Regions from separate parts of the Bradyrhizobium sp. USDA 3650 genome, predicted to be linked through region 2. Evidence: riboswitches for the same ligand, from Rfam matches in the RefSeq annotation. Region 2 holds a riboswitch; each other region holds the start of a gene.

Evidence for each region. A riboswitch is a leader RNA that binds a small molecule or an ion and turns the genes downstream of it on or off. The one in region 2 is predicted to bind cobalamin.
Region 1: linked by a shared signal. The riboswitch ahead of ACVIN2_RS33410 (TonB-dependent receptor) and the one ahead of ACVIN2_RS06970 (energy-coupling factor ABC transporter permease) in region 2 are both predicted to bind cobalamin.
Region 3: linked by a shared signal. The riboswitch ahead of metE (5-methyltetrahydropteroyltriglutamate--homocysteine S-methyltransferase) and the one ahead of ACVIN2_RS06970 (energy-coupling factor ABC transporter permease) in region 2 are both predicted to bind cobalamin.

What each region holds. Positions count from the first base shown of each region.
Region 1 covers NZ_JBSRZG010000001.1:7,103,924-7,113,710, forward strand. The annotation lists gene ACVIN2_RS33395 (diguanylate cyclase) at 1-1,099, shown strand, start outside; gene ACVIN2_RS33400 (methyl-accepting chemotaxis protein) at 1,272-2,942, shown strand; gene ACVIN2_RS33405 (PAS domain S-box protein) at 3,282-5,243, shown strand; cobalamin riboswitch at 5,525-5,729, shown strand; gene ACVIN2_RS33410 (TonB-dependent receptor) at 5,997-8,333, shown strand; gene ACVIN2_RS33415 (hypothetical protein) at 8,710-9,105, shown strand.
Region 2 covers NZ_JBSRZG010000001.1:1,420,974-1,430,760, forward strand. The annotation lists gene cobT (nicotinate-nucleotide--dimethylbenzimidazole phosphoribosyltransferase) at 1-41, opposite strand, end outside; gene cobF (precorrin-6A synthase (deacetylating)) at 57-806, opposite strand; gene ACVIN2_RS06970 (energy-coupling factor ABC transporter permease) at 851-1,528, opposite strand; cobalamin riboswitch at 1,566-1,785, opposite strand; gene cobA (uroporphyrinogen-III C-methyltransferase) at 1,831-2,562, opposite strand; gene ACVIN2_RS06980 (cobyrinate a,c-diamide synthase) at 2,559-3,869, opposite strand; gene cobM (precorrin-4 C(11)-methyltransferase) at 3,869-4,651, opposite strand; gene ACVIN2_RS06990 (cobalamin biosynthesis protein) at 4,648-5,016, opposite strand; gene cbiE (precorrin-6y C5,15-methyltransferase (decarboxylating) subunit CbiE) at 5,013-6,194, opposite strand; gene ACVIN2_RS07000 (cobalt-precorrin-6A reductase) at 6,193-6,939, shown strand; gene cobJ (precorrin-3B C(17)-methyltransferase) at 6,915-7,649, opposite strand; gene ACVIN2_RS07010 (precorrin-2 C(20)-methyltransferase) at 7,646-8,377, opposite strand; gene ACVIN2_RS07015 (precorrin-8X methylmutase) at 8,380-9,009, opposite strand; gene cobG (precorrin-3B synthase) at 9,009-9,787, opposite strand, start outside.
Region 3 covers NZ_JBSRZG010000001.1:3,375,601-3,385,387, forward strand. The annotation lists gene ACVIN2_RS15725 (cytochrome-c peroxidase) at 1-949, shown strand, start outside; gene metE (5-methyltetrahydropteroyltriglutamate--homocysteine S-methyltransferase) at 1,769-4,084, opposite strand; cobalamin riboswitch at 4,184-4,383, opposite strand; partial or broken gene ACVIN2_RS15735 (4Fe-4S binding protein) at 5,166-5,370, opposite strand; gene ACVIN2_RS15740 (EAL domain-containing response regulator) at 5,947-7,161, opposite strand; gene ACVIN2_RS15745 (GNAT family N-acetyltransferase) at 7,786-8,244, shown strand; gene ACVIN2_RS15750 (hypothetical protein) at 8,959-9,102, opposite strand; gene ACVIN2_RS15755 (SMP-30/gluconolactonase/LRE family protein) at 9,168-9,506, opposite strand; partial or broken gene ACVIN2_RS15760 (citryl-CoA lyase) at 9,674-9,787, opposite strand, start outside.

The DNA.
Region 1 (9,787 bases), 5.7 Mb from region 2:
CGTCGCAGTCCCGGAGGACGCGATCCTCGACGGCTGGCGCAGGGACCGGAACTTCGATGTGCTACTGGGTGGCACTGTGTCATCGATCCTGATCGGGTTGGGAATTGTACTGGCCGTCCAGATCCGCAAGCGCTCGGCCATGGCCAGAATGCTGCGTGAACGGGAGCGCGGCTACCGTTTGCTGGCCGAGAACGTAGAGGATGTCGTCACCCGTTTCGACAGGACCGGTCACCGGTTGTACATCTCGCCCTCGGTCGAGAAGCTTTTCGGGTGGAGCCCCTCAGAGCTTCTGCAGCAGCCTGCATATTCAAATATGCACCCGGCCCATCGGGATCTCGTGAAGGGTTTGATAGAGGAGCTAGGACCCGAGAGACCCACGGGGACCGTCGAGTATCTGACGCGCTGCCGCGACGGCAAGTACGTCTGGGTCGAAACCCAGATGAACTATGTCGACGATCCGGAAGAGCCCGGTCCGGAAATCGTCGGCGTGATCCGCGACATCTCCAAGCGCAAGGCTGCCGAGGAGCAACTCGTCGCAGCAAACGAGCAGCTCAAGGCGCTCTCCGAAACGGACCCGCTCACCGGGATCGCGAACCGGCGACGTTTCGACCGAATGTTAGATCTCGAGTTCAAGCGGTGCCAGCGCTCAAATTCGCGCATTTCCGTGTTGTTCATCGACATAGACAAATTCAAATCTTACAACGACACCTACGGTCACTCCGCGGGCGACGACTGCATTCGGCAGGTTGCAGGGGCCATCGCATCCTGCCTCAAAAGGCCGGCCGATCTGGTCGCGCGCTATGGGGGTGAGGAGTTCGCGGTCCTGCTGCCTGAGACGCCATCCGGCCATGCGGAGATTGTCGCCGAGAAAATCCGGAAATCGGTCGCCAACCTTTCCATCGCGCATCAGGGAAGCCCTGTCGGGAGCGTCACGATCAGCGTAGGGGCTGCAGGCGGCAAGTGCGATGCGAGAACGTCGCCGGCTTCGCTGTTAGCTGCCGCAGACGGCGCGCTGTATGTGGCAAAGGAACACGGGCGCAACCGTGTCTGCGCTGCAGCCGAAACACCCAGCGTTACGTTAGTACGGCCTGCCGGTTGAGGTAGGACCGACCGGTTTGGCGGAGTTGGTTGCGCTGCAGCACTTAGCTTAGAAGGCCGCGCCCCCGTAGTTTCACGCTCCCTATGCTTAACCGTTTCTAAGCAAGGGAGTGCAACCATTCGTTTGAAACTACAACCATTTTGCATTGATAAGAATTGCGCGGAGGGAATGCATGTTCAGCTCGCCCCGTAAGAAGCAGGTTGACCGCGCGTTGGCGCTGGCCGCGGCCATCGACCGGTCCCAGGCTGTGATCGAGTTCAAGCTGGATGGCACCATCATCACCGCGAACCGCAACTTTTTGGACGCAATGGGCTACTCGCTCAGCGAGATCGAAGGCAAGCACCACAGCATCTTCGTCGAGACCGCCGAACGCGAGAGCGCTGCCTATCGCGAGTTCTGGGCCAAGCTTGGTCGTGGCGAATTCCAGGCAGCTCAGTACAAGCGCATCGGGAAGGGCGGTAAGGAGATTTGGATCCAGGCGTCTTACAACCCAATCGTCAATGCAAACGGCAGGACGGTGGGCGTCATCAAATTGGCCACCGATGTCACCAAGCAGAAGATCAAGTCTCTTGAAGACGCGGGCAAGATTGACGCGATCAGCCGTGCCCAGGCAGTGATCGAGTTCAAAATGGACGGCACCATCGTCACTGCCAACCAAAATTTCCTTAAGGCCATGGGCTACTCGCTCGACCAGATTGCCGGGAAGCACCACAGCATTTTCGTGACACCCTCTGACCGTGAGAGCGCGGCGTATGCCGATTTCTGGTCGCGGCTCAATTGCGGGCGATACGCGGCAGGCGAATACAAGCGCCTCACCAAGGACGGTCGCGAAGTCTGGATACTTGCCACCTACAATCCCATTTTTGACGAGGCCGGCAAACCATTCAAGGTGGTCAAATTCGCAACAGACATCACCGAACAGAAGCTAAAGGCTGCCGACGGTAGCGGCCAAATGGCGGCGATCACGAAGTCGCAAGCCGTGATCGAATTCAATATGGATGGCACCATCCATACTGCGAATCAGAATTTCCTCGATGCAATGGGTTACACGCTCCACGAGATCAAGGGGCAGCATCATTCCATGTTTGTTGAGCCGAAGGAGCGGGAGGCGACCGCTTACCGTGAATTCTGGCAGAACCTCAACCGGGGCCAATTCCAGGCAGCCGAATACAAGCGCATCGGGAAGGGCGGCCGCGAAATCTGGATCCAAGCGTCTTACAACCCGATTCTCGATCTCAACGGCAAACCATTTAAGGTCGTCAAATATGCTACCGACATCACCGCGCAGGCAATCGGGCGCAAGAAGGCGGAGGCCGCGCGCGGTCTGATCGATGCGGTCGCCGCCGGTAGCGAAGAGATGAGCGCCTCAATTCGAGAGATTTCTGAGACCATGAGCAAGTCGCGCCAGACGGCGGGCATGGCGACCTCCAGGGTGGAAGCAGCCGATCAGCAGGCGGAGCGGCTCAATGCGGCAGCTCAGGCTATGAGCGGCATCGTCGAGATGATCGGCAATATCACTGGCCAAATCAATATGCTCGCGCTCAATGCGACCATTGAGTCAGCTCGTGCAGGCGAAGCCGGACGCGGCTTTGCTGTGGTTGCATCCGAGGTGAAGAACTTGGCCAATCAGGCCAAGACCGCAACCGACACGATATCTCGCGAAATCGCATCGCTGAACAGCATCGCGGGCGATGTCTCGGGTTCACTCACTGCCATCAAGGCCGCGATAGAAAGCGTCAACGAGTTCATCGCTTCCACGGCCGCTGCAGTGGAAGAACAGAGCATTGTCACATCTGACATGGCTTCCAACATGCAGCGTGCATCCGCCGAGTTGGCCGCCTGATCACACCGGCTAGCAGCGTTCTATTGGAGGGCGCAGGCGCTTGATCCGACGCTGCTCCTGGCTGCTCGCGCCGAGACAGGTTACAGCTTTAAGCTCGCCTGAGTCTTATCGTGAGGCCGATCGGGATTCCTTCGATTTTGGACCGCCGCGCGACTTGTGATATCGCTGTCGCTGATCAACCACACGCTGCGCTGCACTCGCCTCAAGTTTGACCTAAGGCGGAGGTCAATCTGGGTCGACGGTCGCCGCACCGAGCCTTACAACATGAAAGCGCGATAGCAGCACGGAACCATATTTTGTCCGCAGGGTTGTTCATTCTTCCCCACAGGAGCACGCTGTTTGCAAACCCATCAGTCAAAACTTGACGGGATCGACGATACTGCGCGACTTCAACTGCTCATCGATGCGATCGTTGATTACGCCATTTACATGATCGACATAGACGGCACCGTCCGCAGCTGGAACTCCGGCGCGCAGCGGCTGAAGGGCTACACGCCGGACGAAATCATCGGCAAGTCGTTCGCATCCTTCTATACGCCCGACGATCGCACCAAAGGGCTCCCGGAGCGCGCCTTGAGCGTCGCAGCGCAAGCAGGCCGCTTCAGTGCCGAGGGATGGAGAGTCCGCAAGGACGGAAGCCGTTTCTGGGCATCGGTCATCATCGATGCCGTCCGCAACGAATCTGGTGAGCTGATCGGCTTCGCCAAGGTCACGCGAGACGTAACCGAGCGTCAGCAAGCCCATGAAGAGCTTCTCAATAGCGAACGGCGGTACCGCCAGCTGATCGAGGCCGTGGTCGACTACGCGATCTTTCAGCTTGATCCGCTCGGCAACGTGGCAACCTGGAATCCCGGAGCGGAGCGAATCAAGGGCTACGCGCCTCCAGAGATCATCGGCCGGCATTTCAGTGCGTTTTACACGCCTGAAGATATCGAACTCGGTGTGCCCAAGCGTGCGCTTTTAGAGGCGGCGGAGCATGGGCGCTTTGAAGCGGAAGGCTGGCGCCTGCGAAAAGATGGCTCCCGCTTTTGGGCTTCGGTCATCATCGATCGCATCACGGACGAGGCTGGCAACATCGTCGGGTTTGCCAAAGTCACGCGCGATGTTACGGACCGGAAGCGCGCCGAGGACGAGCTCAAACACGTCCAGGAGCAACTCGCCGCATCCCAAAAGCTGGAGGCGGTGGGGCAACTCAGCGGCGGAATCGCGCACGACTTCAATAATCTGCTCATGATCGTCCTTGGCAATCTCGAAACAGCTGAACGACACGTGAAGGCGCCCGGAGCCAATCTGAACCGGGCGCTCGCAAACGCGAAACGAGGCGCGCAGAGAGCCGCGGCTTTGACCAGCCGCTTGTTGGCATTTTCGCGCCGGCAGGCGCTCGATCCCAAGCCGATCAACGTGAACAACTACGTCAACGGTCTGCAGGAATTCCTCCAGCGTACGCTCGGAGAGAGCATCGAAGTCCAAACGGTCGGAAGTGCGGGGCTATGGCAAATTGAAGCTGACGCCAATCATCTAGAGTCTGCCATCGTCAACCTGGCAATTAACGCTCGTGATTCCATGCCCGACGGCGGAAAGCTGACATTGGAAGCTGCCAACATCTCCGCCGACGATGACTACTGCCGGCTCAATCCTGAACTGGCGCCCGGTCAGTACGTCGCCATTTGCGTGACTGACACCGGTGGCGGGATGTCGCGCGATGTTCTCAGTCACGCCTTCGAGCCGTTCTTTACCACCAAGGAGCCGGGTCACGGCACCGGCCTTGGCTTGAGCCAGGTCTATGGCTTCGTCAAACAATCCGGAGGGCACGCAAAAATCTACAGCGAGGTGGGGCAAGGCACGACGATCAAGCTGTATTTCCCGCGCTTCACCGGCAGTGCCCGACACGAGGAAGTGGCACCTGAGGAGCTCGCTGAGGGTGAGATATTCGAGACCATTCTCGTCGTCGAGGATGATGAAGATCTGCGCGTCTATATTTCTGACGTCCTGCGCGATCTCAACTACCGCGTTCTCTCGGCCCGCAGCGCCCAAGCCGCCCTGACCATTCTCCTGCAGGACCAGTCGAAGGTCGATCTTCTTCTCACGGACGTGGTCATGCCCGGGATCAATGGTCGCGAACTCGGCCGGCGCGCGCTTCAAATTAGACCGCGACTGAAGATACTGTACATGACCGGGTACTCGCGCAATGCCGTCGTCCATCAGGGGAGGCTTGATGAAGGCGTAAACCTGCTGGAGAAGCCGATCTCGCAAGCGAAACTAGCGCTGAAGGTGCGAGAGATTCTCGACCAGCTGACCTAAGGTCAGACAGCGGTAGCATCCTGCGACCGCCGGCGCCGGCGACTACCACTCTTCCAACGCCCGCTCGTGATCCTTAGGCGAAGAGCGCCTCAGGCGTCTTGATGTCCGCTGTCTCTGGTAAAAACGGGCGCGTGGCTGAATTTGCCGCGCCGGGGTCTTTGACCCCGCAGGCTGACGTCAAGTCCCGGGAGACTGGCGGGCGCAGCAGCCACACCCTGCGACCATCGCTGGGCGAGCTGGCTAAAAATCCCTCCCGGTTGTTGACGGGACGATCACCAGATGCCACTTTCGTGATCGGTAGTGTCCGCAAGGACTCATCAAGGGAATGCGGTGCGTCCGTCTCGGCGGACCATTCCGCGGCTGCCCCCGCAACTGTAAGCGGATAGCCGACGACCAGGAAAACCACTGGAGCCAATCGGTCTCTGGGAAGGTGGTCGAAGGCGATAACCCGCGAGCCAGGAAACCTGCTGCCAGCCATAAGTCACGCGCGAACGCATTGGGCGGGGTGCCTCGATGTCGGACAACTAGCCGGTGCATCTGCCGCTTGGGGCGAAGGCAGGTGACTAAGGCAACCGCGGTGACGGTTTGTTTGCGTCGCCGCAGAGCGTTCTTGTGCAACATCTTCGTTTCGGCAGGGGCATTGCGCCGGCATTCTCGCTTGACGATAGTGGCATCTCTCAGAGCCTCACACGCAGCATCCAGCGCACGAGGGCTGCCTTGCTGGTCTTGCTGCTCTCTACGTCGCTGTGCCCCATGGCAAGGGCGCAGACCGCCGCCCGGGATACCTCCCGAGAGGTGGAGCCCGTGATCGTCTCACCACCTGCTGCGAGGCGGGCTCCCGCCGTCAGCCCGGGCGCTCAAAAACCACGGGCGGCCCGCCGCGCCCCGGGGCGCAATCTGTCCGCTTCGGTGGTCGCCGTCCGGGGGACCCAGCCATTGAGCGGCCCGATACAGACACCGCTGAACACGGCCGCGGTGAGCGACGTCGGCTCGCGGCTAGGAATCACGGCACGGGAAATGCCCGCGACCGTCGAGGTCATCGACCAGCGTATCATCCAGGAACTTGGCATCCGGACGACCACTGACGTCGCCAAGGCGGCGGCCGGCGTGACCGGCGGCGACGCTCCGGGTGCACCCGCTATCTTCTCAATGCGCGGTTTTTCCGGGGACCAGATCAGCACTCTGTACAACGGCATCCAGATCGGGCCATCGACCATGACCGGCCGCCCCATGGATGTCGCCGGATTGCAGCAGGTGGAGATCATCAAGGGGCCGGATTCACTCGTTTCCGGCTTAGGGGCGACCGGCGGCGCGATCAATTACGTCACGAAGGCGCCGCACACCGGGCCTGTCATCAACGACGCCTTCACCTCCTACGATTCCTTCAACGGTTATCGCGCCGGCTATGGCTCGGGCGGCAGCACGCTGATTGACGGCCTCGATTACCGCTTCGACATCAGTCATTTCAACAACAAGGGATTTATCGACGACACTTATTCGAAGCTCAGCAATGTCTCGGGCCAGCTGAACTATCGCGTCAACGACAGCCTGAAGGTCTGGGGCGCGGCCGAGTACAGGCAGGACAAGGACCGCTTCTATTGGGGCACGCCTCTGGTGCCGGCCAATGCGCCGGGCATTGTCCCGACATCAGGCGTCGTCTCGGGCCAGTGGAGCAACTACTACCTCGGCGGCGGCACGCCGGTCCCGGTGACGGTCGATGCGCGCACGCTGACGACGAACTACAACGTGCTCGACAATCGCAGCGGGGCAAACGAGCTGTGGCTGCGAAGCGGCTTTCAATGGGACATCACCAACAACATCTCCCTCAAGAGCCAGGTCTACGGCTATGACGCCCACCGCCACTGGTTCAATAACGAGATCACCTCATTCGACCAGACCGTAGGCAATTTCGCGGGCGCGCAGAGCATCTATCGCGAGCGCCTGGCGCTCGATCACGCGCAGCGGCTCTACGGCAACATCACAGACCTTACCGTCAATTCCAATCTGGCCGGCATCGACAACCGTTTCGTCGCCACCGTGACTGCGAGCAGCTCGCAGTTCAACGTCTCGCAGGACACGCTGTTCTCATCGGACTACGTCGATCTCCTCAATCCGGATCGCGGCCTCTATGGCCCGCGCAGCGACGAGAAGATCTACACGCACCTCGACACGACCTCCCTGGCGTTTGAGGACCGGCTCAAACTGACCTCGACCTTCGCCCTGATGGGCGGCATCCGGTTCGAGGACATCAAGCTGGACCGCACGCGGTTTGATCCCGGTGGAGTGCTTGAATCCGCTAAGGGCTATCCCTTTTCGACGACGTTCAATCCCGTGACCGGCCGCATCGGCTACACCTGGGACGTCGCCCCTGGCGTGATGCTGTACAGCCAGTACGCGACCGCGGCAGACCCGACGGTGGCCAACATTTTCATCCTGGCGCCGTCGGTGCCGCTGCTCCTGACGACATCGCGGACCTATGAGACCGGGGTAAAGCTACAATCGGCCGACAAGCGCGCGGAGGCCACATTCTCGGCCTACGATATCGAGCGCAAGAACGTCTATGTCCCCGAGAGCGGCATCGTGTTCAACGTCGCCGGCAAGATCGAATCAAAGGGAATTGAGATCGCCGCGGCGATCAACCCGGTCGCCGGTCTGAAACTGTGGGGCAATGTCGCCTTCGTGCAGTCGCGCTTCATCGATTTCAGCTATGTCGATGGCAACGGCGTGTTCCAGTCGTATTCGGGCAAGACGCCGCCCAACGTGCCGAACTTCGTTGCCAATGCCGGCGCGTCGTATCGCTTTGAAACGACACTGCCGGTCGAAATCGGCGGCCTGATGCGTCACGTCGGTGACCGCTTCAACTTCCAGGACAATCTCGTCACTATGAACGCTTACACCACGTTCGATGCGTTTGCGTTCGTCGATATTCCCAAGGCGTACTTCCCGAGTATCGACCGGACCCGCCTGAGCTTCCGCGTAAGGAATTTGACCAACAAGCTCTACGCGGCTTGGGGCGACCCCGGCTACATCGACCAGATAATCCTGGGCGCACCGCGGAGCTACGAGGTGGCGGCTTCATTCAAGTGGTAGCAGGTGCAGCATGCGCCGGCGGTTGGCCCGTAGCTGACCTGCAAGGCGGAGGCGGAGCCGAGCCTATCCTCGTTTTCAACATTCCAAGCAATCCTGATCCTGTACCTCAGGACAATAGGTTCGAAAGCCGAATTGAAGTTTTATTATCCCGTCTACGGCGCCCCCAAGCGCCGTGACAACAACCCAGCCCCCCAATGCCGCCCCAGTTTCCCAAACGCTGGGGCGGCCCCCCCTTTGGCCAGTTTTGTCGGCTCTGTTGAGCACGCATGTGCGTTAGGCTTACCTATAAAGGTTTTTAGCGGGAAGCCGGCCGAAGCGCCGGCCGACTCGGGTACCATCGCACAAAACCCGTCCGGTTTGCGTTCGGTGCATCGCGTTGAGTTTTCAGTTGTCTACATTGAAAATCCTTGCCGGCCAGCCCGATGGCCGTGGCAGTCTTGCGCTGATCAAGCAGTATCTGGCGGTATTCTATACGAGCGGGCCGGAATGGACTGCACGGATGAAGTCGCTTGCTGAGCGGGCTCCGCAGCTGGACATTTTCGCGCAAAGGCTTGTGGTGCGAGATGCTGGCGATTGGATCATTACCGACGAAGGCCGCGCCGTCCTTGAAGCACTTGAGCGGCCAGCGTCAGGCAATTCATCTCATTCAGCAGAGGCGACCATTTCCGAAGGCGTCTCTCGCTTGCGAACCGCGCCGACAAGATCCTTGGAGCACCGTAAGCGCCGCCGCATAAAAAGGCGCAGACATCGAGGCTCAGAGTCATCTGCCTGAGGGCATCGGAGCGCAGGCAGCAGAAGGGCCGCTGTTTTGAGCAGCGGCCCTGCCGGGTGTGCAATTGGATCGAAATGAAATCTTTGACCAGCCCCGGTAAGGCAGCGTCGCCGTTGCCAGATGTTCCCGCCATAATCCATGTGAATCGAGACGCTGAAAAAGCGGCTCATCGCTGAGCGTGCCTACTAATGGCGACCGGCGAGCAGTCGGGCCGGGCGTCGTTGCGACTGGTCCTAAGTCAGGTGGTTGCAGGCCCGGGCGATGCCAGCCACTCGCTATTGCGGGGCCTTTTCAGCTTGGCGCTTGCGGATCAGGGCCTCGCGGGAGGTGCGGGACTTCTTGCCTCGACATTGTCCAGGTCGCTCTTGTCGCCATGTACCTGAGCGCCTGGCTCTGGAGCAGCGCCACCGATGCTGCAATCTGTTCCCGAGACCGGCGGAGCATTTCCGCCGACATTTGCTTAGTCCCGAATTGAGGCTGCGGATCCGTCTCGAATGGCTTGTGTGTGAGCATGGCCGATTTTGACCCTCCTGCTCTATTAACTAGGTTAGAAAGCGCGGCCGACACGGTCCAAAAGTGGACGTTCCATGGCCAATTCGGCCGCGTTTACCAGCTGTGGCCGGCCACGTGCCTCATGGGTTAGGGTCAAGGTAAAGGCGCGAGGCCAGCCGGCAGATCTTCT
Region 2 (9,787 bases):
GAGATATCGGGGCATTGTTGAGTGACCCATTCGGGGAGCATGCTGCCTCGCTTGCCTCACAGCCTGTGCTTGAGGATGTAACTGTCCATGATCCAACCGTGTCGTTCGCGCGCCTCTTGCCGCACCGCGACGATACGCGGGCCGATCTCGGCCAGCGCGCCGGACATGATGATCTGATCGGGCATGCCGAGATAGGCGCCCCACCAGATGTGCAGGCCTTTCGGATCGAGCGACTGGAACGCCGTGCCGCCGTCGAGCATCACCACCACGGTATCGACGCCTGCCGGCCAGCCGCCCTCACGCAAGCGACGTCCCGTCGTGACCAGAAAGGGCTCGCCGATGTCATTGAGCGGCAGCGCATGCGCCGCGCACAGCGTCTGGATCGAGGTGATGCCGGGAACGATCTCGATCTTTGGCGAGGGATTGAGCCGCCGCGCAATGCGCAGCGAGGAATCATAAAGCGAGGGATCGCCCCAGATCAGCAGCGCGACTCTGCCCTCGCCTTCGAGATGATCTGCGATCGTCTGCGACCAGGCAGCGGCGACGGCATCGTGCCAATCGTCCACGCCCTTGCGATAATCCGCTTCAGCGGCATCACGGACGGGCAGATCGAACTCGGCGATGCGCGTCGTGTCACTGGTGAGCACATCCGCGCAGATCGTCCGCCTGAGATCGGCGAGATCGGACTTTGCAGTCCCCTTGCGCGGGATCAGGACGAGATCGGCCGCGTTGATGGCAGTGATCGCGGCGCGCGTGAGCTGCTCGGGATCGCCGCAACCGATGCCTATCAGGGAGAGCGTGAGCATCGTGGCTGCGAAGGGCGGCATCACGGCCGCCCGTTCGCTTGTCTCTAGGCCGCGTTGTGCAAACGCGGTGTGACGAGGCCGGCCGCGGTGACGCCGCGCAGCGACTTCGCCAGCGCCAGCACCCCGAGATCGGCGAGCGGCTCGATCACGATGACGAGCGCATAGGACGCCGCGAAGGTCGCGATGTTGACGAGGTTGGTCGCGCCAAAACCGGCGCCATAGAGCGCCCAGAACGCCACCCAGGCGATGACGCCGGCCTGATAGGTCGTCGAAAGCGCCAGCGCCTGGCGGTACTTCAGATCGACATAGGCCGTGTTGCTCGAAATGATCCGCGTGGCGATCGCCTGGATCCCGAACAGCGGCACCAGCAGCGTGGTGACGTTCATGCCATATTGCGGCAGGTCGGGCGGCTCGAAGAAGAAGCCCTGGAACAGCAGGCCGAACGCGAGGCCGAAGGCCGCAGGCGCAGCTCCAAACAGCAGGAACAAGGTCGAGCCGAGGATGAAGTGCACTTCGGAGACGCCGACCGGGAAGTGCGGCAGGATCTCGAAGAAGATAAACACGAGTCCCGTGGTGGCGAGCGTCCGCGCCGCGAACGAAATGATGCCCTGCTCGCGCACGGTCTCGACCGCGAGCTTCAAGGCAACGCCGCCCACGGCGATGCCGGTTGCGTAACTCAGCACGAGCTTGGCGTCCGAGACTAGTCCGGGTTCGATATGCATGGCTCAGATCCTTCTTGCCGTCACACCCGACGGCCTTGGCCTCAAAACGTGCACGGCCGGTCTCCTGGCTCGCGGTTCACTGGGAGTCTCCGGCCTTCCCGAGCCTTGCGGCCCAGTGGCTGATCGAAGTCCCTCACCGCTTACAGTCGCGGGGGCGGCTGGGGTTTTGGGCGCCGCAACTGGGTCCGCCCATCCCCATTCCCGATTATGCTCCGGCGCTTTGCGCCGCGTCGAGCACCATGCGTCTCCTGTGTGCCCCTTTCGCCAGCCGGGCGTCAAGGGGCGAAGGGCGGCCGAGAGCGTCATGACGGATAATCCCCGGCCAGCGCGCCGAACAGGATGACGGCCGCCGTGGAGGCCGCTCCGCCTCGCGCAACCTGCTCGGCAAGTTCCGAAATGGTGGTGCGGACCAGCCGCTCATCGGGACGGCCGAGCGATTCGGCGAGCAACGCCGGAGTGGTTGGGGCGAGGCCATGCTCGATCAATTTCGCGACAAGCGCCGGAAACGTGCGGCGACCCATATAGACCACGGTCGTCGCCTCGGGATCGGCCAGCGCTACCCAGTTGAGGTCTGGCGGCAGCTCGCCGGTGACGTCCGCGCCGGTAATGAATTGCACCCGGCGCGAGGTATGGCGCCGGGTCAGGGGAATCCCGGCCTGAGCCGCAGCCACGCAGGCCGTGGTGACACCGGGAATGATCTCGTAGCCGATGCCCGCTTCCCGCAGCGTCTCGAGCTCCTCCTCGAGCCGGCCAAAGATGCCGGCATCGCCCGACTTCAATCGCACCACGCGCGCGCCTGTTGCGGCGTAGTCGACCAGCAATCGATTGACGTGGTGCTGCTTGGTCGAGGCCCGTCCTGCCCGCTTTCCCACCGCGACGAGATTGGCGCCGGGCCGGGCCAGATCGAGGATCGCGCCTGAAGCAAGATCGTCATAGAGCACGACGTCGGCCTCGCGCAGCCGCGCGGCACCCTTGAGCGTGAGCAGCTCGGGATCGCCGGGGCCGGCAGAGACAAAGGAGACAAAACCGCTCACCGGTCCTCCGCGATCAGGTGGAAGAACGTGCCGGTGGCTTGTCCCCGCCGCGAGCCGGTCTCGGCGATGACCGCGCCTGTCGCGTCGTGCACGACCGCCAGCGCCGTGTCGGGCTGCGCGACGATCGTCGAGTAGTGGAATTCGTGGCCACGCAGGCGTGCACCCGCCTGATGACCCGGCATCGGCGCGGCGAGCTCGGCCAGACGATAGCCCAGATGCATGCGGCGCTTGGCAAAACTCGTCTCCAGGCCGAGCAGGCCCGTCATCTCGTGGCGGATGCCATCGGCGTCGGTCAAAGCGGTGCCCAGCACCATATAGCCTCCGCACTCGCCATGCACCGGGCGCGTTTCGGCGAAGGCGCGCAATCCGCTGCGGAAGCGCGCATTGGCCGCGATCCTGCCGGCCTGCAGCTCGGGATAACCGCCGGGCAGCCAGCACACATCGGCGCCCGGATCAGGGCCTTCATCGGCGAGCGGCGAGAATGTCGATATCTCCGCACCCGCCGCGCGCCACGCTTCCAGCATATGCGGATAGACGAAGGAGAATGCAGCGTCACGGGCGAGCGCAATGCGCTGGCCGGGCGGCGTTACGTTCACGCCGCTCGCGGCAGGTTGCGGCGACCAGGTGGCAGCCGAACGCAGCACCGCGTCGAGATCGACATGTTCGGCAACGAAGCGGGCGGCCTCGTCGATCAGCTTGCCGATCTCCGCCTGCTCCTCGGCCTGGACCAGTCCGAGATGCCGTTTCGGCAGGCTGATCTCGGCATGGCGCGGCAGCGCGCCGAACACGGCGATGCCGGCATCCAACAGCGCGCGCCGCACGAGGGCTTCGTGGCGCGGGCTCGCAACGCGATTGAGCACGACGCCCGCAAGGCGCAAGCCGGGACGGTAATCGCGAAGGCCCGCGGCAATCGCGGCCGCCGTTTGGGCCTGGCCCGAGGGATCGATCACCAGCAGCACTGGCCAGTCCAGCATCTCCGCGATATCGGCGGTCGCTCCGGTGCCGCAGACGCCGCGCGCGGCAACGCCGTCGAACAGGCCCATCGAGCCTTCGGCCAGCACGACATCTGCGTCAATGCCGCGACTGACGAGATGCGAGATCGTCCCGCGATCCATCGCCCAGCTGTCGACGTTGACCGAGGCGCGCCCCGTCGCGGCCGCATGAAACGCGGGATCGATGTAATCGGGGCCGCTCTTGAAGCACTGCACCCGCAATCCGCTGTTGCGCCAGGCGCGCGCGAGCGCCAGCGTCAGCGTCGTCTTGCCGACGCCGGAGGCCGGCGCGGAGATGACGAGCCCTGCCGCCATCACGACACCTCCGGAAAACGCGGTTCGGCGCCGACCGGCCGATAGCGGCGATCATAGTCGCCGGCATAGAGACGGCTCTCGGAAAATTCCGCCGCGCCCAGCGTCCTGCCGACCAGGATGAGCGCGGTGCGCTCCATCTCGCTGCCGACGGCAACGTCGAGCGTTGCGAGCGTGGCGCGGACGATGCGCTGGTCGGGCCAGCTCGCACGCCAGACGATCGCGACCGGGCAGTCCGCGCCATAATGCGGCGTCAGCTCGGCGACGACCTTGTCGAGCAGATGGATCGACAGATGGATCGCGAGCACCGCGCCGGTGGCGGCGAAGGCGGCGAGCTTCTCGCCTTCCGGCATCGCACTGGCGCGGCCCGGCGTGCGCGTCAGCACCACCGTCTGGGCAAGGCCGGGCAGCGTCAGCTCAGCCTCCAGCGCAGCCGCGGCGGCCGAGAAAGAGGGAACGCCGGGCGTGACCGTGTAGGGAATGTCGAGCGCGCGCAGGCGGCGGAGCTGCTCGCCCATCGCCGACCAGATCGAGAGGTCGCCCGAGTGCAGCCGCGCAACGTCCTTGCCGTCAGCATGTGCGGCGGCGATCTCCGCGACGATTTCGTCGAGCGACAGCGGCGCGGTGTTGACGATGCGCGCGCCGGGCGGGCAATGCGCCAAGACGCCCTCAGGCACCAGCGAGCCGGCATAGAGACAGACCGGACAGGCGGCGATGAGGTCGCGGCCGCGCAACGTCAGCAGGTCAGGCGCGCCCGGTCCTGCACCGATGAAATGCACCGTCATGCACCATCTCCTTCCGCGATCGCCGCGGTCGCGGTGCGATCCCGCGAGACCACCCGCGTCGCGATCAACCGCGCGCCAGGTCCAGCTGCCGCGAGTGCTGCGGCCTCGGCGACCGATCCTGTTCCGAATTTTTCGGCGACGAGTTTTGATTTTGTCGGCGTGTCGATGCTAACAAGCATTTCGGCGGCGATCGCCTTGATCGGCACGCCGCATTCGCGCGCAAGTTGCTTCAGCGCCTGCGCGTCCGCTTTATCACTCACGGTCGCGACCGCAGCAAGGCCTTCGGGACCGCCCGCCGCCATCAGCACCTCGCGCAGCGAGCCCAGCGTGACATCCTTTTTGAATCCGAGCCCGGCGACCTTCATCGGACCGTGCTCCATTGCACCACGGGCCGCACCGTCTCCCAGGAGCGGTAGCGGCCGAGCGGAGTGGCGTGCGCAATCTCGACCCGCATCAAGTCGCCGCCGTGGCGCTGGTGCAGCTCACCCAGCAGCGCTTCCGTTTCCAACGTTACCGAATGCGCAACCAGCCGCGTACCGGGCGAGAGCCGCGACCAGATGGCGTCGAACATCGCGATGTCGAGCCCGCCGCCGATGAAGACGGCGTCAGGCCCGTCCAGCGCAGCAAGGGCCTCAGGCGCCTTTCCCGTGATGACTGTGATTCGATGCGCCAATCCGAACGCCGCCGCATTGTTGCGGATGCTCGCAACGCGATCCTCGCGCGCCTCGACGGCGATCGCCGTCCCGCCGCACAGCGCCCACTCGACCGAGATCGAACCCGAGCCCGCGCCGATGTCCCACAGCCGTTCGCCGGGACGCGGCGCCAGCGCCGAGAGCGCGAGCGCACGGACCGGACGCTTGGTGATCTGGCCGTCATGGACGAAGAGATCGTCCGACAGTCCCGAGCTGCGAGGAAGGCCCTGCGCTCCTCTCGCCTCCACGGCCACCGTGACCAGGCTTCCCGCAAGATCGCCTGTGAAGCTGTCGGCGCGATGCGCGTTGATACTTTCGCGCGGCCCGCCAAGCGCGGTAAGCGTCCAGAATGCCGAGGCACCCCATCCGCGCGTCGTCAGCCATTTTGCGAGATCACCAGCCGCCTTCGCGTCGCGTACGAGGCAAATGATGCGCGCATCGTGCGCCAGATGCGGCACGAGACGCTCGAATGGCGCGCCGTGGAGACCGAGACACGCAACGGATTCCAGACGCCAGCCAAGCCGCGCAGCAACGAGCGAGAATGTCGAGGGAGCCGGATACGCGATCCATTCGTCGCTATGGAGCTTTTCAGCGAGGTTCGCGCCGGCGCCGAACCAGAACGGATCGCCGGAGGCGAGCACCACCGTGGGACGCCCGCGGCGGCTCAGCACGATCTCTGCATCGAACGGCACCGGCCACGGGCGTCCGCGCTCCGTCACGCCGGCCAGTGCAAGATGCCGTTCACCGCCAAAGACAGTTTCGGCATCATCGAGCGCCTTTCGGCTTGCCTCGGATAGCCCGGCAAGGCCATCTTCGCCGATACCGATGATGGTCAGCCAGGGATCAGCCATGACGCGCGCCCTCATTCTGGGCGGGACGGCCGACGCGAGCCTGCTCGCGGCGGAGATCGCGCGCGCCGGCATTGACGCTGTCTATTCCTACGGCGGCCGCACCCGTGCGCCGGCCGGTCAGCCGTTGCCGACGCGTATCGGCGGTTTTGGCGGCGTCAGCGGTCTTGCCGATTACATTCGCCGGCAAGACATCACGCATGTGATCGACGCTACGCATCCCTTTGCCGCCGAAATGAGCCGCAATGCGGTCGCGGCATGCGCGGAAACCGGTACGCCGCTGATCGCTCTCGAGCGTGCGCCCTGGACCAAAGCGCCCGGCGACGACTGGATCGACATACCTGATGTCAATGCCGCGGTCGCCGCACTGCCCGAGGCGCCGGCAAATGTGTTCCTCGCCATCGGCCGCCAGCACATCGCGCCGTTCGCGACCAGGCCGCAGCACGCCTACACGCTGAGATTCGTCGATCCGGCCGAAGCGCCGCTGCCCTTTGCCGCGGATGTCATCGTGTCGCGTGGGCCGTTCACGCTCGAGGGCGAGCTGGAGATGCTGCGCGCGCGAGGCATCACCCGGATCGTCGCCCGCAATTCGGGTGGCGACGGCGCGCGCGCCAAGATCGACGCTGCGCGGGTACTCGGCCTGCCCGTGATCATGATCGCGCGACCGCAATTGCCGGAACGGTTTCGGGTCGAGAGCGTGGCCGAGATCATGCAGTGGCTCGGTCATCGGGCCTGCCTCGGCGCATAGACCCAGCGGCCGACGCGGCGCGTCTGCGAGTTGCCGACGATTACCAGCGTGCGCATGTCGGCCATCTCGGGTATCGCTTCATTCAGCCTGACGGTCTCGATCCTTTCATCGGCGGCGCTGATCGCGCGCGCGAAGATCACGAGGCGCTCGCCGCAGCCGGCCTCGTTCAGCACCGCAAGCGCACGGCCAAATCCTTCCGGTCGGCTCACTGAGCGCGGATTGTACATCGCAATGGCAAAATCGGCTTCCGCGGCGAGCCGCAGGCGCTTCTCGATCAGCGCCCACGGCTTGAGATTGTCGGAGAGATTGATCGCACAGAAATCATGGCCGAGCGGCGCGCCGGCGCGCGCGGCAGCCGCCAGCATCGCGGTGATGCCGGGCAGCACACGGATCGGCAGTTCCTGCCATTGCGGCGCGTGTTCGAGCGCCTCGAACACGGCGGAGGCCATTGCGAAGACGCCGGGGTCACCGGAGGACACGATGACGACTTGCCCGCCTTCGGCCGCAAGCCGCAGCGCCTCGCTCGCGCGCTGCAGCTCTTCGCGATTGTCGGAGGGATGCAGCTTGAGTCCCGGTCGCGGCGGCACGCGCGCGACATAGGGCGCGTAGCCCAGAATGTCGGTCGCGGCGGCAAGCGCGGCGGAGACTTCGGGCGTCACCAGCGCATCGCTGCCCGGCCCGAGGCCTGCGATGGTCAGCGTGCCCGTCATTCGGCGGCGTCCGGATGCCGGCCCTTGCCGTGCACGAGTACGATCGCGAAATAGGGGCAATCGGCGGCATCGATCTCCGCGAGCCGCACCACGCGCTCGCCCGGCATGGTGCCGCGCTCGACCAGCCAGGCATCGTCCAGCCGTCCGGCGGCAGCGAGCGCGCGGCGGACCTTTGCGAGATTGCGCCCGGTCTTCATGATCACGAGCGCATCGGAATCGCGCATTCGGCGTTCGAGCTCGGCCTCGGCGAGCGTGCCCATGAGCACCGTCGTCACATCGTCGCCAAGCGCGATCGGCTGTCCCACGCCATTCCAGCAGCCGACCATGCCGGGAATGCCGGCGATCACCTCGATCTCGACACGGCCCTGCAGGCGCGTGTGCAGATGCATGAAGGAGCCGTAGAAGTAAGGATCGCCCTCGCAAAGCACGACGACGTCGACCGCGCGCGCCAGCCGCGCCAGACGTTCCGACCATTCATCGTAGAATCCGGCAAGCAGCTGGACATATTCAGGCGTGTCGAAGGCGATCTCGGTCGTAACAGGATATTCCATCGGATATTCGGTGACGTCGGCAGCCAGCATGCCCTCGACGATGCGGCGCGCCTGGCCGGGCCGGCCCTTCTTGCGGAAATAGGCGACATGCTTTGCGCCGCGCACCGTGCGATCGGCGCGCACGCTCATCATGTCAGGATCACCGGGGCCGAGACCGCAGCAAATGATGCGTCCCATCGCTATTCGCTCCGGCTCGCCAGTGCGTTCACGGCGGCGACTGTGATCGCGGACCCGCCGAGGCGGCCCTCGACCGTGAGCGCGGGGACCTTCGGATCGGCCATCAGCGCCGCCTTGGACTCCGCCGCGCCGACGAAGCCGACCGGACAGCCGATGATCGCCGCGGGCCGCGGACAGTCACGGTCGTCCAGCATGTTGAGGAGATGAAACAACGCGGTCGGCGCGTTGCCGATCGCCACGATCGCGCCGTCGAGATGCGGGCGCCATAGCTCCAGGGCCGCAGCCGAACGGGTGTTGCGCATGGACCGCGCGAGCGCGGGAACAGTCTCGTCGCCCAGCGTGCAGATGACAGCGTTGGCCGCGGGAAGCCGCGCCCGCGTAATTCCTTCGGAGACCATGCGCGCGTCGCACAGGATCGGTGCGCCCCTCTGCAGGGCCGCGCGCGCGGCGACCGCCATACCTGATGTGAAGCGGATATGCGCTTCGAGGCCCACCATGCCGGCCGCATGGATCATCCGCACCACCACCTGCTCCTCGTCAGGCGTGAAGCGCGCAAGATCGGCTTCGGCCCGGATGGTCGCAAAGGACTGCCGGTAGATCGCCGCGCCGTCGGTCTCGTAAGTGTGCGGCATCAGTGCCCTCCCATCAGGATGGAGGGATCTCTGACGATGTCGTCGCGGTTCAGCCCCCGCAGGATGGGCTCATCGCGCGTCGACCCGGCGCGCACGAGGTCGAAGCCGGCGCCGGTCGCAACCAGAGTGATGGCGGCGGGACCGGAATGGGCGCAGCCCTTGGCACAGCCGGAGACGTGGAGCCGTGCGGCCGCGCCGATGTTCGGCGCCAGGGCCGCAGCAAGACCGCGGGTATCGGCATGCGCCTCGCGACAGCGTGGCGCGCCGCTGCACGCGATGACGCGCAGCGCAGGATCGTAGGCCTCGGTGATGAGACCGGTCGCGTTCGGCATCGCGCGCTTGCCTTCGCTCAAAACCATCCGCCATGGCGTCATGCGCAGCGCATGCCCGCAACCGGCGAACTGGTCGAGCGTCGCATGCGCCATCTGCCCGAAGGCGACGCCGACCATCGCACCTTGCGCATAGAGGCCGGGGCGCGCCGCGGCCATGATCGGCGCCGGCTCGGCCTCGCCGCGCAATGCCACCGGCAGGATTGCACCGGCGGCAAGATGCGCCGCCATCCGCCCTCGCCCGCCTCTGGCGCCGCCAGAGATCACGAACCATTTAGCGAATGCCAGCGCGGTGGTCACGGCTTCGCCACGCGCGACGGAGCGGCCAAGCTTGTCGCCATCAGCCCGCACCAGCAGTCCGCCGGAACCATCGCGCTCGATCCGCACATCGGCGGAATCGCCCGCAAGCACGCGTGAGGTGCCGTCATCGATCGCGAAGCCGAACTTGG
Region 3 (9,787 bases), 2.0 Mb from region 2:
CTTCCATCCAATCCCCTCGGTCATTCCTGCGGTAAAAGACAATCCGGTGACGCATGGAAAGGTCGAGCTTGGCAAGATGCTGTTCTTCGATCCGCGGCTATCGGCGAGCGGGATCATTAGCTGCAATACGTGCCACAATCTCGGCACCGGCGGAGTCGATGCCGGTCCGACCTCCGTTGGTCACGGCTGGAAGGTCGGCCTGCGCCGGGCCCCAACTGTCTACAACGCAGTGTTCAATGCGGCGCAATTTTGGGACGGACGCGCCGCGGACCTCAAGGCGCAAGCCGCCGGGCCTGTGCAGGCGAGTGCCGAAATGAATGCGACTCCAGATCATGTGCTCGGTATCTTGAACTCAATGCCCAGCTATGTCGTCTTGTTCAAGAACGCTTTTCCGAACGAAGCGAGATCGGTCACCTTTGAAAATTTTGCGAAGGCGATCGAGGCTTTTGAAGCGACTCTCATTACACCTGCGGCTCCATTCGATCAGTATCTGGAGGGCAATACACATGCTCTCGATGATCAACAGAAGTCAGGGTTGGCACTGTTTATGGCGAAGGGATGTTCTTCTTGCCACAATGGTATCAATCTCGGTGGACAGGCCTACTTCCCGTTCGGCGTGATGAAAAAGCCGGACGCAAGCGTGCTTCCGGACGCCGATAAGGGCCGGTTTGCGGTCACCAGGGCGGTCGGCGACGAATATGTCTTCCGCGCGGCGCCATTGCGAAACGTCGCGTTGCGAGCCCCTTACTTTCATTCGGGACAGGTTTGGAGCCTGAAGCAAGCTGTTGCCCTGATGAGTGAAATCCAGCTCGGCACCAAGCTTAGCGATAGAGAGGAAAACGACATTGTCTCATTTCTGAATTCGCTGACCGGTCGGCTGCCTAAGATCGAATATCCGATACTGCCGACGCGCACCAACACGACACCAAAGCCTTCAATAGACAGATAGCCTTAGCAGCACCGGCCTCATTCCCTGCCGAACAGCAACAGATGCGCTCCAAGAACCCGGGGTCCCGCAATGACGCCAAAATGAATGATCCCCTGCTGTCACTGATAAGCAGGCACATAAAAAGCCGCCCGGCCTCAATGCGAGGCCGGGCGAAAGTCACGCGGGAGCGACGCTGCTTTCCGCATCGTTCCAGCTTTCGTCGGTAGGGAGGACTACCGGCGATCGACTTACGACGAGGGCATTCGCCGTCAAACAAGGAGAAGCGGATATCGCTCTGCACAACTTAGCGAGCCGCTTGCCTTTCGCTCCTGTCGTAAACTTCAGGACTTGCTCACACTTGCCAGCTGTCCGGTTGGCACGGGCAGCGCCTTGATGGAGCTAGGATCCATCGCGCAGGCGGTTTGACTGCCGAGCCCTGAAACTCAACCGTCAGTTTGCCGTCACGCGCCAGTATTTTGGCACCGCCGAATACCAGCAAATCTTCCCGAAGACCGCGCGAAGGCGCAAATTAGGTATGAAATTCCGCAAGGGCGGTAAAATAGATTGTTGTGATGGGACGCATCCACGCGATGGATAAATGAAGCGATAGGACCGTGGTTCGCGTCGGGCGTAAGTGACTTGGAATATGTCACCTAATCGGTATGGCCGGCATGCGGTCGTCCGCCGGATTCGAGCTTGTCGCCGCTGTATGCGATCGCCTCCGCCGGGGCAAACCGGCATTTGCAGGCGCTGGAAACTTTGGAAGCTCGCAAGGATATCGCGAGCTCCCAAAGCGCGTTCATCTTATTCACAGATACGTTGGCGACACGCTCAGTACGATCATGCCTCGGCCCGCAACTCGCGTGCGGCGGCCACCATATTGACGAGCGCGGGACGCACCTCCTCCCATCTTCGAGTTTTCAGTCCGCAGTCGGGATTGATCCAGAGCTGCCGATCGGAAACCCGCTGCCGCGCCAACACAATCAGCTGCTTGATCTCGGCTGCTGCGGGAATGCGCGGTGAATGAATGTCATAGACGCCCGGCCCGATTTCATTAGGATATTTGTAGCTCTTGAAAGCGTCGAGCAATTCCATTTTGGAGCGCGACGCCTCGATTGAAATGACGTCGGCATCCATTGCTGCGATCGCATCGATGATTTCGTTGAACTCGGAATAGCACATGTGCGTATGGATCTGAGTTCCGTCAGCGACAGCGGAGGAGCAAATGCGGAAACTGTCCACTGCCCAATCGAGATAGTCCTTCCACTGCGATTTGCGCAGCGGCAATCCCTCCCGCAACGCAGCCTCGTCGATCTGGATCATGGTCGCTCCAGCTGTTTCAAGGTCGATGACCTCGTCTCGGATCGCGAGAGCGATCTGTCGGCATGTCTCGCTCCGCGGGATGTCGTCACGGACAAACGACCAGTTCAGGATCGTCACCGGTCCGGTCAGCATAGCCTTGACGGGCTTTTTGGTCAGAGACTGCGCATGTCGCCACCATTTAACGGTCATGGGCTTCGGGCGGGAGACATCTCCAAACAGGATAGGAGGACGAACGCACCGCGAGCCATAAGACTGAACCCAGCCGTGCTTGGTGAATGCGAAACCCAACAGCTGCTCGCCAAAGTATTGAACCATGTCATTGCGCTCGAACTCACCGTGTACGAGCACGTCCAGGCCGATATCTTCCTGCCAATGCACGGTATGGGCTGTCTCCGCTTTCAGAAGCTGCTCGTACTGCGTGTCATTCAGCGCTCCCCGCGCATGAGCTGCACGCGCATTGCGGACGTCCGCCGTTTGCGGGAAGGATCCGATGGTTGTGGTTGGAAACATCGGCAATGCGAAGGCGACGCGTTGGACGTCGGCGCGCTGGGTGAACGCACTGCGACGGCGACGCATGCTATCGTCGATCGCGGCCATTCGTCCGGCGACGTTCGCACTGTGGATCTTCGGCGATGTTTCGCGGGTGACGGATGCATCCTCTGAGAGCGTGAGTTCATCGGCCACGTCGGCAGCATAGCCAGCCAGCGCTTTGCCCAATATCGAAAGTTCCTTGATCTTCTGCACTGAGAACGCCAACCACGTCTTCAGATTGGGATCGAGATCGATCTCTAGTTCAATGTCGGTCGGAACATGTAGCAGCGAGCAGGAGGGGGCAATCTGAACACGGTCCCTGCCCAGTTTTTTGACCATAGGAGCAAGTTGGTCGAGTAGCGCCGGCAGATTAGAGCGCCACACGTTGCGACCATCAACGACACCGAGCGAGACCACGAGATCTCTACCTGCTCTGGCGACAATCGCGTCCAACTGGTCAGGTGCACGAACCAGGTCGACATGAACCCCGGCAACGGGCAAGGCCAATACTGTTTCAAGATTGTCGCCGACACCCCCGAAGTATGTGGCCAGCATGATTTTAAGGGCCGGCACGGCCTTAGCGAAATGAGCATAGGCCCGGCGGACAGCGGCCCGAGATGCTTCGTCGACGTCCATCACTAGGCATGGCTCGTCGAGCTGAACCCATTCAGCGCCGCGCGAGGCTAGTTCGCGGAGAACATCGACATAGACGGGGAGGAGTCGATCAAGCAGCGACAGCGGATTGAAGGCGGGATTTACGCTTTTGCCGAGCTTCAGGAAAGTGACTGGGCCCACTAGGACGGGCCGCGTCTGATAGCCGAGGCTTCTTGCCTCCTCATATTCCTCGATCGGCTTCCGAGAGGCATACTTAAAGATCTGATCCTGGTGAAATTCCGGCACCATGTAGTGGTAGTTCGTATCGAACCACTTCGTCATCTCCTGTGCGGCTACGCCGGGCCCATGCTGAGCGTGACCACCGTCTTGAGCGCCACGCGCCATGGTGAAGTAGGTTTTGAGCGACACAGGACCTTCGTTCCAGCCGTAAACGTCGGGAATGGCGCCGACCATTAGGCTGGTATCGAGCACATGGTCGTAGAGCGAGAAGTCATTCGAAGGAATGACGGTCGCACCGCGGGATTTCTGCCGTGCCCAATTAGCGGCACGAAGTCCACTCCCCGCCTCGAGGAGCTCGGCTTCGCTGGATTTTCCCGCCCAGTAGCTCTCGAGCGCGAATTTGAGTTCGCGTCGTGGGCCGATGCGTGACGTCCCCAGTGTGGCAACGGGAAGCGAAAGGATTGACATAGCTTAGACCCCTTGTTGGGGCAAAGGCCATGGCGGACGCAGACAGCGAACATCGCGTGAGCGACAACTGCTTGGCGCACACCGGGACGCCCCGCCCGTGGACGATATCTTGTCGAGGCAGGTCTCCTGGCTCACGGGTCGTCGCTGCTGTCCGGCCTTCCCGAAGCCGCATGGCTTCAGTGACTTCGTTGGACAGCGGCTCGCCGCTTACAGTTGCGGGGGCAGCGCCGGCATTGCACCGGCTTCCCTCTTAGCTCCAGATCAAACGAAATCCGGAGACCGCGACGGCTTGAATTATGCGCACGAGGATCGATGCGTCAACCTACCGATTCTCGTTGCGATATTGCCCAAGCGATTACGAGCGCACTAGGCGGGCACGACGGTCTTGCTCGCGGCCTGGTGAACACGCCCGGATCTGTGGAGGCTCCGCTGTGAAATGCATTCGCTCCTTGCTCGCGTAAGGGTTGAGCTCCACGACCGGAACGAACCCGGGCCGCTTTCGGTATCTGTGTGATCGCGAGGAGGCGACCTTTTCCGTCAGCAGCTTTTCGAACCAGCGCGTCAGGAAGGTGCGATCATCTCGGCCGGCATCCGTTTGGTCACAGCCCACGAGGCTCCCTAGACATTTCGAAAGCCGGATTGCTCCAGGACCGCACGGATGATCAGGTCGGCTCCTTGGTGTTCGGCGGCCCGACCAGGCACGAGGTCGTCCGCCTCCGTGAGGTTGGCCAAGATGATCTTCTCGGTGCAATAGGTGTTCACGTGCTGAGCGACTTTTGCGCCGGCTTCGATGCGTCCGTGGCCGCTCGACGCCGGTCTGCCTCGCCTCGACTCGCGGCCAGCGATGATAGGCCTTAACGCGGCCACTGAGCATCGAGGGCCTTGTCCTTGTTCGTGACAATTTCGACGGTGTCCTCCGACAGAGCCCTTTGAGGGGTTCCTCGGAGTCGCTCAGCGTCTTAAGCTCATAACGATGTTAATCGAACTCGATGCGCCCCATGCGGTCGTGGTCTCCTCAAGGTCCCACATCTACAACTTCGTTCGCGAAATCGAGCGATGAGGCCTTTTGGTCGCGGGCTGCCTATCCTGTCTTGGACGGGACACAGGTGTCAGGGACCGGACAGACCACCGCGCATTGCGGCGTGTCGCAATGGGCCCTCGCACTCCGTACATTTTTTGGCATCGATAACGTAAATGTCGCGCTTCAGACTGATCGCCGCGTTGGGACACTCGAACTCACATGCGCCACAAACGGTGCATTGCGAAGCGACGATCTTGTAAGCCATGCCTTCCGACTCCTTAGGCGAGCGATGCCATGGGCGATCCCTTTCAAATGCCGTGCCAAACGCAGACGCGCTCAATGTTGGGCAATTTGCCCAATTCGGCTGTCCCGGGTCTGAGACCATGTTGCATCTGCGACAGCAACAGGTCGCTTCAATTTCAGGCTACGAGCCCTCGGGCCCTCTTGCGAGAGTCAGTGGCGACTTGACGCTGGAAGCGTCCGTCGGTTTGTTTGGCACGTCAGCGCGGGGCAAGCGAGGCTGACGCTTCCTCAACCGGCGGCGACAAAAAACCGCCAACGGACGCAGGTCTACGTTGGATCTCGGCAAACCTCCGGTCACACACCCCGACTGGAGGTTTGTGCAAGCCTCGCTCATGGCTGCAACGCTAGCTGCGCGGAGGACTCGCTGGAGGCTTGCCAAAACGGGCTTGTGGTATAACAAGCTTCGGAGGGAAATGAAGTGGCGGCGGGACGACCGACACTGGCCCTGCAGACCGAATTGCACTCAGCCTCATGCCTGGTGCCGAGTAGGCATGGCGGTGCTCGTGAGCGTCGCTTGGCCGCACTCAGCCACTCGCAACTATTTTAGACGAGCTGGAGCAGGGTTGAAAGATGACTGTGCAAATTGCTTCAGTGGCATGGCTTTTCCGAACAGATGGCCCTGCGCAAGGTCGAAGCCGAGTTCGGCCACAGCGATTAGGTCAGCCTGGCTCTCCACACCTTCGGCGACGGTGCGCACATTGTACTCTTTGGCTAGATCGACGATATGGCGGCACACCGTTCGCTTGAGGGGCCCATTCGCGCAGCCGCCGACGAACTGACGATCCACTTTCAATTTCATGAACGGGAATTTTGTCATCCCCATCAGCTGCGGCCAATTGGCACCGACATTGTCGATTGCAAGGCCAATGTTGTGAAAGCGAACCTCACGCGCAACCTCGACCAGGAGATCTAGGTTCTGGATCGCTTCCACGCTCTCGATTTCAATCGTCAAACCGCCGAAAGCGGCGTGCGACGGCATGCGCCGACAGAGATCGCGTACCGCCTGCGGGTCAATCAGGAATGCTGCCGGGAGATTGATGGAGAGATCGATCGAAGTTTGCTGCTCCAGAAGATACTGCCAATCCTTGATCGCGCGGTCGATCACGAACTGCGACAAGTTCCTAAAATGCGGATCGTGAGGTTCCGGGATGAAATAGGCCGGTGGAACAACGCCCCAGGTCGGGTGCCGCATTCGCACATGCGCCTCGGCGCCGCGGCGGCTAAGGGTACACGCGTCAAACTTCGGCTCATACCAGAGCTCAAGCCAGCCAGCGTGTAAGGCTTCTCCGACATGGACCGCGGGACGGGGCGCCGGCTCTCTTGGCAAGAGCATGCCGATCCGATCGCGCAACGTCTCGGCTGCAAACGGCGCCCTGAGCGGCGGCAGCATAGCAAGTCCATATTCACTGCCGACCTGCTGCACTGCCGCCATGATGATCGACTCGCGCGCTCCGAACGCCAGCACGCGGCCTGCAAATTCTTCGCGTACCAGTATCTCGAGCAATCGTCCAGGCTCGATGCGGTCCGAGCCAATGCCGAGCAGGATCAGATCAGGGAACTCCGTGCGGAGTACATGCGGCAACTCGTCAGCAGTCCTGCATTCGCTGATAACAAATCCCATATCCTCCAGCACATCCCGTAGAAAGGCGCGCAGATGCCGCTTGCCGACGGCCAGGCATGCCCGCGGCCGCACCTTACGTTGCCCGAAGATTACAGGTTTCCGTCCGACCAGTTCGGCCTGCCCATGTTCCATCGCAACCACTCCCGTTCCGTGACGGTGCCTTAAACGAGGAGCGAAGGTCCAAACAAGCTGTGCTTCCCGATATCTTTCGATTGTTCGAGATAAGCTTAAGATAGTGCATTAGTGTGCAAAATCTTTCGCGATCTTGCTCAGACGATTTTATCGGGCGCACGCGTATGATACCTGTCGCGCTTCGCGCAACTTTGTACGATGTCGTACGCGAGGTGGGAATCTCTCCTTCGGACGGACCGAGCTGACGCTCTATGGCGCTGCGATCATCGTGGCGCACGATTTATTGAATAGAGTAGTTCGTGAGCGACGATCGGCAATCACTCTTACGAACGTTTGATCGACATGACCGGCGTGTGCCGTTTGGTGATTGTTTTCCAATCGAAGGCAGCCCATCATGAGTTCGCAGCTGCTCAAACCGCAGTCGATTCTGAGAACGGCAATGGCTTGCAATTACCTCAGCTCTGTTGCCTATAGTGAGTGTGGACGTGCTGCTTCCTACCGAGCCAGATAGTTGCTCTCAATTGCGTTTTCTGTATCCTCCTGAGCATGAATTTCCTCCAGAGGGCTCGGTCAGGTGTTCGTGTTGGCGCTGAAGGGCGAGGCGCGTCCAGCGCGGGCACGGCTTTGCGCAAGAGCGTGCCAGGAGATGAGAACGCGGTCGCAAAAGCGGTCGAAGAGCTACTTTCCGAGTTAGGTGGCCTCGGACCGGAGTTCAGCCTTCGAGGCGCGAAGCAGGCGGCGTTGCGCCTGATTCAGGATCCCGGGCAGGGCTTCATTTTTGTCGTCGAGGAACAAGGCACCGGGCAGATCGTAGGGGTAGCTAGCATCTCGGCCGTACAGGCCGTGAGAGCAGCCGGAGCGTACGGCGTGCTTCAGGAGCTATGGATTTCTCGTGACTTCCGCAGCTCTGACTGCGGTCGGCATCTGCTCGAGGCGGTAGATTCGGAGGCGAAGCGACGCGGCTGGCAGATGATTGAGGTTGCGTTGCCTCCGGATGGCTTTCCGGCCCTAGAACGGGTACGCCACTTCTACGAGGAGAGGGGATATCGGGTTGGAGGATTGCGCGCGCGCAAGAGGCTCTGACAGTGGTACGACCTCTGCGCCACACACTTAAAGCGCTCCTGGGCTAGCGTGCTATCGGTAAAGTCCTTCACGCAGTCAATCCTGGGCTTGTTGCTTCTCAAAACGAACGCTTCACGCGTGCGTCGCGGCCCAGCATGATCGAGAACCTTTGACGCTGATGCGGTGCTGACTCCCACCGCGAGCGGTTACCTCTTCGGCCTTCTTGGCGAGAACGTTCGAAAATATCAGCGATCAATCATTCTGCATTGTGGGAAGCGATACCGCGACCCGCCCGACCAAAAGGCGACAGGTCGGCGGCGGCCCGTCGCGGGCGAAGCCCGACCCAGCCTTACGAATCGTTCGTTTGCGCTTCCCATGCAGTGCGATTTACTGGCTCTGGCTTGAGATCACCCACACAAACGCCATCCATTCGTCACCAATTACATTCTCTCGGCAACTGGCCAGCCAGTCGTCTACCAGACTCATTTCCTGCATCTTGGTGCGGCGGACCGGCGCGTGAAAGGATTCCGCACCACCTTGCCACTCCTGCTGGCGAATTTCGAGGAAGGTGCGCGAGATCAGCCATCACACTGATCCGGTAGAGGATTCCGTAATGAGCAATGTGCCGAGTGCCGCGTCCAATACGACATTCGTGCAGCTCCCCCATGCGCAGGACTGGATGCAAGCGGACCGCTTCGCCGTTTGGCGCCAATACGAAAACGTGGGCCGAGGGAATCATGCGCGACAAAGAGCCGCCCTTTTTTGATCGACCGTCAGTCCGTCAGGACCGCTCGTCGCGAAGAACCAGCTGAATCGTCCGACTTTCCCCACGCCATCACGCATCAGCGGTACATGCCAGATGCTATTGTCGCGCGTCATTGCAACGAACAATACGGTCTCGTCCGGACTGAGCACCAGGCCATTCGGGCCCGGGCCATTAGAAATCAAGCAATGATCCGGCCGTCAGGGCAAAGTCGAAATACCCGGCCGGTCCGATCGTGCAATCCAGTCTGGCCCTGATCGGTGAAATAGATGTCGCCTTTGGTCGCGATATGCAGGTCGTTGCAGCCTCTGAAGGACTCGGAATTGCGGTGGCCCAGCAACGGTCGGATGGTCCCTCTCTGTGGATCGAGCTCCAGGAGACCGTTGATATAGTCGGACACGAGCACCCGGCCGTCCGGAGCAACCTTCAGACGTTCGGCCAGCCGTCGTATTCGATGATCAAAGACCAGACGCCCTCCGGTGAAATCCGGAAATGCAGCCGAAGGGGATGTCGACGACATAGAGATTCCCGGACTGGTCGAACGACGGTCCCTCGATGAAACAATCTACTGGATATGCCCCGCGGTTCGCGTCTGCCCATTCCGAAGAAACAGCCGGGCGACGAAACTCCGCCGGCATCGACGAGAACACGCTAACCTCCATCAGCTTGGGCGGGTTTTCGAGATGCTCATGATGCGCCTTCGAGCCTGCGACGCGGCTGGCCCTCGTATTTGTAGCCGAACTGCTTGGGCATCGGGCCCTTGTTGCGATCATTGCGCCCAGTTTGCTCCCAGGCGTGAGC